Regions from separate parts of the Cohnella herbarum genome, predicted to be linked through region 1. Evidence: predicted binding sites of a transcription regulator. Region 1 holds the regulator's gene; the other holds the start of a gene.
What was found. The regulator Rex, encoded in region 1, represses fermentation and respiration genes when NADH is low (regulators of the CRP and FNR family bind a similar motif). The targets are predictions, from matches to a motif close to TTGTGAAATATTTCACAA.

Region 1 (4,587 bases):
CATGAGTACAACTAAGAGTATATCAGGTTTTGATAGACGAATCGTTAGAGGATGATTGGAAAACAACCAAATCATCGCCTATTCCAAGCAAAAAATCGCCGAAGTTCCGCCTATGGAAGGCGAGAAATTCGGCGAAATCGGCTATTCCTATGTTGCTTATTGAATGGATAATACGTAGGTCTTAAGTAATTTGCCATCTTGGAAAGAGAAGAAATCCAACGACTGATGCTCTTGGCTCTTCTCGTTCCAATAACGAACTTCCCATGCCGGACCATTCATGAACCATCCGGGTATGATTCGAATCGGAGTTCCGGAATGCTCTTCGGCAAATTTAGCGAGCATCTGTTGCTCGGAAATATTCTCGCTTATCTTTTTCTTAATTAGCTCGTCTTTGCGCTCCCAGATCATCCACTCCGTGCCTTCGGAATCTTTGCCGGTGACGACCCAGACCGTTTCGTCCCACGTATGGCTGACCGCTTCGTCTACTTCCGCGAGTCCTCCCTGCGCCTTGGCGATTCGAATCGCCTGTTTCTCCGCGCTGCGATACTCCGAATCGGCCGAACGGACGAACAGTACCGCCGACACCAAGACGAACACGATAAAACCCGCCAATACGATTAACCATCTTCCGAGCGAAAGCGAAGGCATTTTCCGTTGTCCTTCACTACGGCTTAAATTCATCCCCGTAACCTCTGGAAGCAACGCTCCGCTTCCGCGAGAATTTTCTCCTCGTCAAGCGTTAACAGTTGGCCGTTGCGAAGCAATTGCTTCCCGTTTACCCATACGTGAGCGACGTCAGAGCCCCTTGCCGCATAGGCCAGATGAGAAACGTAATCCGTATGCGGCACAAAATGTGGTTTCGTAAGAGACAATGCGATGAAATCCGCTTTCATCCCTGCTTTAAGCTGCCCTACCGTATCGCCTAATCCAATGGAACGGGCTCCGTACACGGTTCCCATGCGCAGCGCTTCTGCTGCCGGAATGACCGTCGGATCGCCTGAAACCCCTTTATGAAGCAATGCCGCAAGCGTGATTTCTTGGAACAGATCCAGATTGTTATTGCTTGCCGCGCTATCCGTGCCTAGCGAGACGGTTACGCCGGCTTTCAGTAGCTCCGGCACTCTGGCAACTCCGCTCGCGAGCTTCAAGTTGCTGACCGGATTATGAGATACGGCCACATTACGTTCGGCAAGCAGCGCGATCTCTTCATCGTTCAGATGAACGGCGTGCGCCACTAGAGTCGGACGGCTAAACATTCCGAGACGATCCAAGTGCTCTACCGGACGGAAACCATAGTCTCTAACGTTCTGCTCTACTTCCGCAATCGTCTCCGACATATGCGTGTGCATAGGCAAATCGAGATCGTGAGCCGCTTCGACGAATTTCAAAATAAAATCCGGCGGGCAAGTATAGGGAGCATGAGGCGAGATCATAACGCTAACTCGTCCATCCGCTTGACCGTGCCAGTCTTTGGCGAATTGGATAGCGTCGGCGAGCTTAGCCTTCTGCACGTCTTCGGGACATAACCCGATAACTCCTCTTGTTAGGCTAGCGCGAAGTCCCGATTGCTCTACCACTTCCGCTACGCGATGCATATGATCATACATGTCCACGAATGTCGTCGTACCGCTCTTAATCATTTCGGCCGCGGCCAACGAAGAGCCCCAGTACACGTCATCGCCCGTATATTTCGCTTCCGTCGGCCACATGTGATTTTGCAGCCAATCCTGTAGCGCAAGATCGTCCGCTAACCCGCGAAGTAACGACATTCCGGCATGACCGTGCGTATTTACGAGACCGGGCATGAACAGCAGCCCGCTGCCGTCCATGACTTCCGAAGCTAACTCTTTTTCCTTATCCGGTGCCTCGCCCTCTCCCAATCCGGCGATTGTACTTCCTTCTACGGCCATCCAACCTTGAAATTTAGAGAGTTGATCGTCCATCGTGACGAAAGTTCCATTATTAATTAGCAGACGAGTCATTTCGTTTCGTCTCCTTCCGTTGATCCGTTATTATGATCCATATAGTAAGCTAGGCTAAGCAGTTCAGCCGTAAAATCCGCATTGTGAATTCGTACGCCCGGAGACGATTTGAGCACGACGGGAGCGAAATTCAAGATCCCGCGTATGCCGGCGGCAACGAATTGATCCGCTACGTTCTGGGCTTCCGTTGCCGGCACCGTAATGATCCCCACCGAAATATCCAATAGTTCGACCGAGGAGCACAGATCCTGCATAGGCTGAACGGTTAAGCGATTGATAAGCGTTCCCTTCTTGCTTTCGTCCGCGTCGAAAACGGCTACGATTTTCATATTATCTTTGATATACATGCTGTAATTGCATAACGCTCGGCCCAGATTCCCGGTTCCGACCAAGGCAACGTTCATCGTCTTGTCCAATTTAAGAATATGACGGATTTTCTCGATCAAATAATCCACGTTGTAACCAACGCCTTTGCGGCCGAATTCGCCGAAATACGCCAAATCTTTGCGAATCTGCGCCGGATTTAGATCAAGCTTCTCCCCTAACTCCTGAGAGGAAACCGTTTGAATGTTGCTGAAGCTAAGCTCGTTCAGAAATCGCAAATAAATCGGTAATCTTCTAACGACGGCTTCGGAAATTTTAATGGGCTTCATGTTTCTCTCCCTCATCTTGGACGGCGGACGCGGCCGAATTTAACCATGAGCTGACTCTTGCGGCCATAGCCGACGTAGGCAAATGCTCCATCTTAGGACCCGGTAACGAGTATAAGAAATATTTGCCGTAATTCGTATCTATGACCCTCGTATCGTAGAGAATGACGATTCCTCGATCCGTTGCCGTACGGACGAGCCGGCCGAAGCCTTGTTTGAAGCGAATCACCGCTTGGGGAAGCGACAGCTTCATGAAAGGATTTTTGTTCTCGGCCAATAGCTTCTCCGACTTGGCTTCGGCTACCGGATGATTCGGCGGTTGGAAAGGCAATCTTACGATCGCAAGGCAGGTTAACGCATCGCCCGGAAGGTCGATTCCCTCCCAGAAACTGCTCGTTCCAAGCAACACCGAGGCGGGCTGCTTCACGAACTGTTGAGTCAGCCGGCTTCGGCTTCCGCTATCCATGCCCTGGCCTAATACTTGAATTCCGCTTGCCTCAAGGCGATCCTTGAGCGGGCCGTAGACGGTCTTAAGCATGCGATGGGAGGTGAACAGCACAAGCATACGGCCTCCGACCGTAATCGCCATTTCCTGAAGTGAATCGATCAGCGCGCTTATGAACACCGCCTCGCCGTCTCTTCCCTTAATTCCGGGAAAGTCCCGCGGGATAAGAACGAGCGCTTGCTCGCGGTAACGGAACGGCGACGGTAGCATCGCCGTCTTGAGCCTTCCGCCCTTCTCCGCCTCGTCCAATCCGAGCTGCTCAGTGACATAGCGAAATGATTTGTCTATCGTCAGGGTAGCGGAAGTCATAACGACGCTCGACTTGCGGTCGAAGACTCCTTCTTTAAGCAATTCGCTTACGTCCGCGGGAACGCCGTAAATATATACGGATCTGCCCCGGTACTGCGAATGTCCTTCCAGCCAATAAACGAACTCGGGCTTGCCCAATGTAACGAATGATTGCGTATCCGCCCTAATGTTCGCCAAATCTTTTAAGACGCCGCTTAAATCGGTCAACATCCCTTGCATGCTGAGCTCGTCGGCATCTTCGCGCATATCGACGGTTAGCTTCTCCAGCGGCCGAATGAAATCCGATAGAAGCTGGATCACGTTGTTGCCGTCCACGGACAAACTTTCCCATTGCTCGGGCAAGTCCTCATGCTTCAGTCGCAAAGTGAGATTTCCTGTTTCATCCGCTGCGGCGTTGGCCGTAAGCAATTGAAACAATGCGTCCATCCAACGTTCCCATGCTTCCCGAATCTCATGGACTTTAGGCACTAACAATTCGAGTTTCTCCGTCCAAGCACCCGAATCTCCCGTTCCGAGTGACGATACCGAACCGATAAGCTGAGGGAGCAATCCCGTTCTCGCATCTTTCCACACCCGTTGCAACGGTATGGCTAACGAGGAATGCCCCGTCTTCTGACCCAGATGATGACTGGCTACCTCTTCGAGATGATGGGCCTCGTCTACGATTAACCGGTCGTATGCCGGTAACAGCCGATGCTCGGCTCTCAAATCTGTGAACAGCAAAGCATGGTTCGTAATGATTAAATCCGCTTTGCCGGCTTCTTGTCTGGCCCGATGATAGAAGCACCTTCTAAACCACGGACAAGCTCGGTTAAGACAGGACGCCGCATCGCTGGATACCGCGTCCCACTCTTCCTTATTGCGAACGCCGATATTCAGTTCTTCGGATTCGCCTCTCGTCGTTTCGCCAAGCCATACCGTCATTCCCCCGCGGGTCACGGCTTCTTCCCTGCCGAAGGCATGCTCGGGTATTTGTTGACGACTCTCGAACTTCCTCAAACAAAGATAATTATTGCGTCCCTTAAACACCGATGCGCGAAAAGGAACCGGAAGCGCTTGCTGCAATAAAGGCAAATCCCGCTCCCTAAGCTGTTCCTGAAGTTGAATCGTATGCGTGCTAACGACGACTTTTTTTTCTTCC
Region 2 (4,587 bases), 2.2 Mb from region 1:
ATATCATTCCATCTCGCATCCGTTTGTATAAGTCGACTGTCGATCGGGGTTAAGCCGCCTCTTTCTTGAGGTTTTCTTCTTGCGGGTGTTTGACCTTCCCGACGAGTAAGCTTAGAGGCAGGGCGGCTACCGCGATGAAGGTCGCGATCAGGTAAACGTCGTTCACGCTCATCGTAAAGGACATCATCGAGATAAATGCTTTATCGGTTTCTCCCGCCATGGCGAAATCCATGCCGTGGTGTACGGACCGCGTTGCCAGCAAAGTCGTAAAGATGGCGATCGCGAACGAGCCGAACACGTTCCTCGTCCAGTTCATGATGGCGGACGCGTGACCGGACAATTCGCGAGGTACCAGTTCCATGCCCGCGTTGCTGGAAGGCATCATGACCAACGCGATGCCGAGGTTACGAACGATCATCCAGAATAAAATGTAGGAATGGGATACGTCGATGCTAAGCCAGCTTAACGTTAACGACCCTACGGATAACAGGACGATCCCCGTAACCATGAGCCAGCGCGGTCCGACGATCCCGTAGAGCTTGCCTACGATCGGCATCACGAGCGCCATGGCCAGCGAAGCCGGCAACAGGATAAGTCCGGTGTCCATCGCGGACACGTGCTGGATTCTTTGCAAGAATACCGGGGTAAGGAAAGTTCCCGAGTATAGGCTGATCGTCAGAATGTTGGCGATAATGAGATTTAGAGTATATCTGCCGTTCTTGAACACTCGTAAGTTCAATAGAGGCGTCTTGGCCGTAAGCTCTCTCCATATGAAAAGAACGAGAGTGATCGAACCCCCGACGAGCAAGGAGATAATTTCCCAAGAATCCCAGCCCCAATTATGTCCTTGTCCCAGCGCCAGCAACAAGGCCGAACTGCTCGCGATAACGGTAATGAGTCCGAATGCGTCGAAACTCTTGGGAACGCTAAGCCGATAATAAGGAATATAAGCGATGACGCACCAGATCGCGATTAAACCGATCGGCACGTTCATCAGGAACAACCACTGCCAATCGTAGTGTTCAAGCAGCCAACCGCTAAGCGTAGGCCCGAATGCCGGAGCCATCATGGAAGCCAGTCCCCATAACGCCATGGCCATCGGTTGTTTTTCCCTTGGTATAATCTGATAGATGATAGACATCGTTGCCGGAATGATCAATCCGCTGAACGCGCCCTGTAATACGCGGAACGCGATCAAGGACGATTCATCCCATGCGGCGGCGCATAACGCGGAAGATAACGTAAATCCGATCAACGAGAAGAGGTACAATCTCTTGTAGCTGAACTTCTCGCCCAAATAACCCACGATCGGCGCCGTCGTGCCCATGGCAAGCATAAAGCCGGTTAACGTCCATGTGATCGTATCCAATGACGTATCGAAATGGTCTTTCAAAATCTCCAAAGCGATGTTAATCGTGCTAGAAGCAAGAATACATAGGAACGAACCTATAAAAATTGCAACCATTACCGGTAGAAAACGTATTTCTTGATTGGTGTTGCCGCTGTTCATCTCTCTACTCCACACCCTCCACAGTACTATGTATATTTTTACATAAAAATTGGTACGGAGAATTATCATACTACTGGAATTACCATCTGTCAAAGTTTGTTATCGCCTGGAGGCTCGGACATGAATACCCTCTCTTATGGACTATTAAGCCTGATCTCCCACTCGCCTTTGTCCGGTTACGACTTGATGCTGAAGATCCAGCCGTTCTGGCCGGCCAAGCACAGTCAGATTTACCCGTTGCTCGCGAACATGGAGAAGGAAAACCAAGTGACGTTCGAACTGGTTTCCCAAAGCGACAAGCCGGACAAAAAAGTCTATTCCATAACGGCAGAAGGAATAGAATCGCTGAAGCTGTGGTTGACGGAGCCCGCTTCCGACCCGGTCATGAGGGACGAACTCATGCTTAAAGCCTATTGCGTCTCTTTCGTCGATCCGGCGATTTCCCGTAAGCTGTTCATTGATCGTCTGGAGTATTACCATATGAAATTGCAAAGGTACAAAGATAAGATCGCGAATATTCAAAAGGCCGATGGCTTGAAGGAAGGCGAAGTTCCTTCCTACCGCTCCCCCTTGTTCGGAGCTTATATTTTGCTTAACAAAGCGCTAATGAGCTGTCGAACCAATATCGAATGGTGCGAATGGGTACTTTCCGTCATACCCCCCGAGGAAAAATAAGACGCCATTCCTCACCGAGCGCGCTCGTAGCCCCGAGATAGATGGTTATTCAGGTAAAAGTCAAAAAAGACTGATCGTTCCGGCACAGGGAACGATCAGTCTTTTTTGCGTTATTTTATTACAAATGCGTGCGGGGAGTTAAGATGTCCCTATCTGCTTTGCCTCCTGCTCTGCGCTTGGTCACGGCCGCCCAGCCTTTACGAATCCATGGAAGCAGAACGTAGTCGAGCCCGAATTTCCCCGCGTTCGCCCCTCCCGCCAGCACGATCATTCCGATAAGCAGAAGCCAAGGATTAGTCGACACCGTTCCGGCGAACAAGAACAGGAAGTTCATCAGCACTCCGAAGAATGCGGCGGCGGCCGTTAATCCCCCTACGATAAGCCCCAAGCCGACCAGAAACTCCCCGACGGGAATCAAGAAATCGATCAGCTTCACGTTCGGCAGCGCGAAATGCTCCAAGAATGCCGTATACGTCGGGAAAATCGCTTCTTTGGTCGCTTTGTCCGCAATCGGATTCGCGACCGCGTTCTTCAAGAATCCCGCCGCGGTGAATGCTTCGCTTCCGGTTAATTTATGCCAGCCCGCCTCCATCCACTGCCAACCCAGATAGATGCGTATAAACGTAAACGCCACTGCTGCCCAGACGTTTTCCTTCAGAAATTTCGAAACCATAGCAGCCATCTCCTATTCGGATAATCTTATGTTGATCTTGCACCCTCATTATGCTCCCGTCGTCAAAAAGATAGTGTGAATAAAATCACAAACTATGTGTCGAAATGTTGAAGACAGCAATACGTGATACAATAGTCGAAAAACGTACTGGAGATTACCTGCGATGAAGGAAAACAACTCAAACTTAAACGCTAAGCAGGAGCAGGCCATTATCATAGGAGCCGGACCCTGCGGATTATCCGCCGCGCTCGAACTGCAAGCCATCGGGATCGAACCCCTGTTGCTCGAGAAAAACGCGGTCGTCCATTCCATCTATCAATATCCGACTTATATGAACTTCTTCAGCACCGCCGAATTGTTAGAGATCGGAGGCATTCCGTTCACGAGCCCGAACGACAAACCCTCTCGCCGCGAAGCGCTGCAATATTACCGGGACGTCGCTCTCCGTCGTCAACTGCGCATCCGCGCTTATGAAGCGGCAACTGCCATCCTACCTCAAGAAGACGGAGCATTCCGCGTGGAAACCTCCGACCGGTTCGGCGGAAAGCGCGTCTACGAGACGCCTTACGTCGTCGTCGCGACCGGCTACTTCGACCACCCGAACCTGCTTGGCATCCCGGGAGAAGAGCTCCCGAAGGTTACGCATTTCTTCGGCGAGGCGCATCCGTATACCGGGATGAAGGTGGCGATCATCGGCGGAAACAACTCCGCGGTGGACGCGGCGATGGAACTGTTGCGGGTAGGCGCCGAGATTACGGTCGTCTATCGAGGAGAAGACTATTCGCCCAGCATTAAGCCTTGGGTCAAACCGCTATTTCAGGGCATGGTTAATAAAGGGAATATCCGCATGATATTCTCTTCTCGAGTGGTCGGAATCGGGGAAAATACGATCACCGTTCAGCCGAACGATCAAGATAGCGAATCCTATACGCTCGATAACGATTTCGTGCTTGCATTGACCGGTTTTCGGCCAGAGCGAACATTGCTGACGGATGCGGGAGCGGAAGTCGATGCCGAGTCGACGATTCCGACCTTCGATCCGGAGACGATGGAATCGAATGTCCCCGGTCTATTCATCGCGGGCGTAATCGCCGCCGGACGGGAAGCGAACGAGATATTCATCGAAAGCGGACGCCACCACGGCGAGCTGATCGCTCGGCGTATCCGGCAACTCAGGGAATAGTGGCGCGGGAAAGGTGGGTGACGCTGGAAATTACTCGATTTAATCGAGTAATTCTCGTGAATTGGGCTTTACGGCGAAGAATTACTCGATTTTTTCGAGTAATTCTTGCGAGTTTGACTCTACGGCGAAGAGTTACTCGATTATTTCGAGTAATTCTCGTAAATTTGGCTCTACGGTGAAGAGTTACTCGATTTTTTCGAGTAATTCTCGTGAATTTGGCTTTACGGCGAAGAATTACTCGATTATTTCGAGTAATTCTTGCGAGTTTGGCTCTACGGCGAAGAGTTACTCGATTTTTTCGAGTAATTCTTGCAAGTTTGGCGCTACAGCCAAAGACGAAAGAGATACTCGATTCCTAATCGAGCATCTCGTTTCAATCTCGCTGAATTTATTTATTCGCCGCTTGAGGAAGGATCAGCGATACTTGAGTACCCGAGCCTGGCACCGAGCGGATGCGCAGCTCTCCTCCGATCGCACGAGCCCGCTCCTCCATGCTGAACAGTCCGACGCCTTTCGTACCGCCGTCTCTTGAGAAGCCTTTGCCCC

Region 2: HH215_RS30025 (DoxX family membrane protein) is a predicted target of Rex. The motif match lies at 2,932-2,949, and genes of this name have one in related genera.

The regions. Positions count from the first base shown of each region.
Region 1 is NZ_CP051680.1:984,290-988,876, reverse strand. Features, by position in the region: gene HH215_RS04170 (cell wall elongation regulator TseB-like domain-containing protein) at 157-681, opposite strand; gene HH215_RS04165 (amidohydrolase) at 678-1,982, opposite strand; gene HH215_RS04160 (redox-sensing transcriptional repressor Rex) at 1,979-2,635, opposite strand; gene dinG (ATP-dependent DNA helicase DinG, 3'-5' exoribonuclease type) at 2,622-4,587, opposite strand, start outside.
Region 2 is NZ_CP051680.1:7,135,531-7,140,117, reverse strand. Features, by position in the region: gene HH215_RS30035 (DHA2 family efflux MFS transporter permease subunit) at 50-1,510, opposite strand; gene HH215_RS30030 (PadR family transcriptional regulator) at 1,631-2,185, shown strand; gene HH215_RS30025 (DoxX family membrane protein) at 2,304-2,858, opposite strand; gene HH215_RS30020 (YpdA family putative bacillithiol disulfide reductase) at 3,022-4,041, shown strand; gene HH215_RS30015 (sensor histidine kinase) at 4,430-4,587, opposite strand, start outside.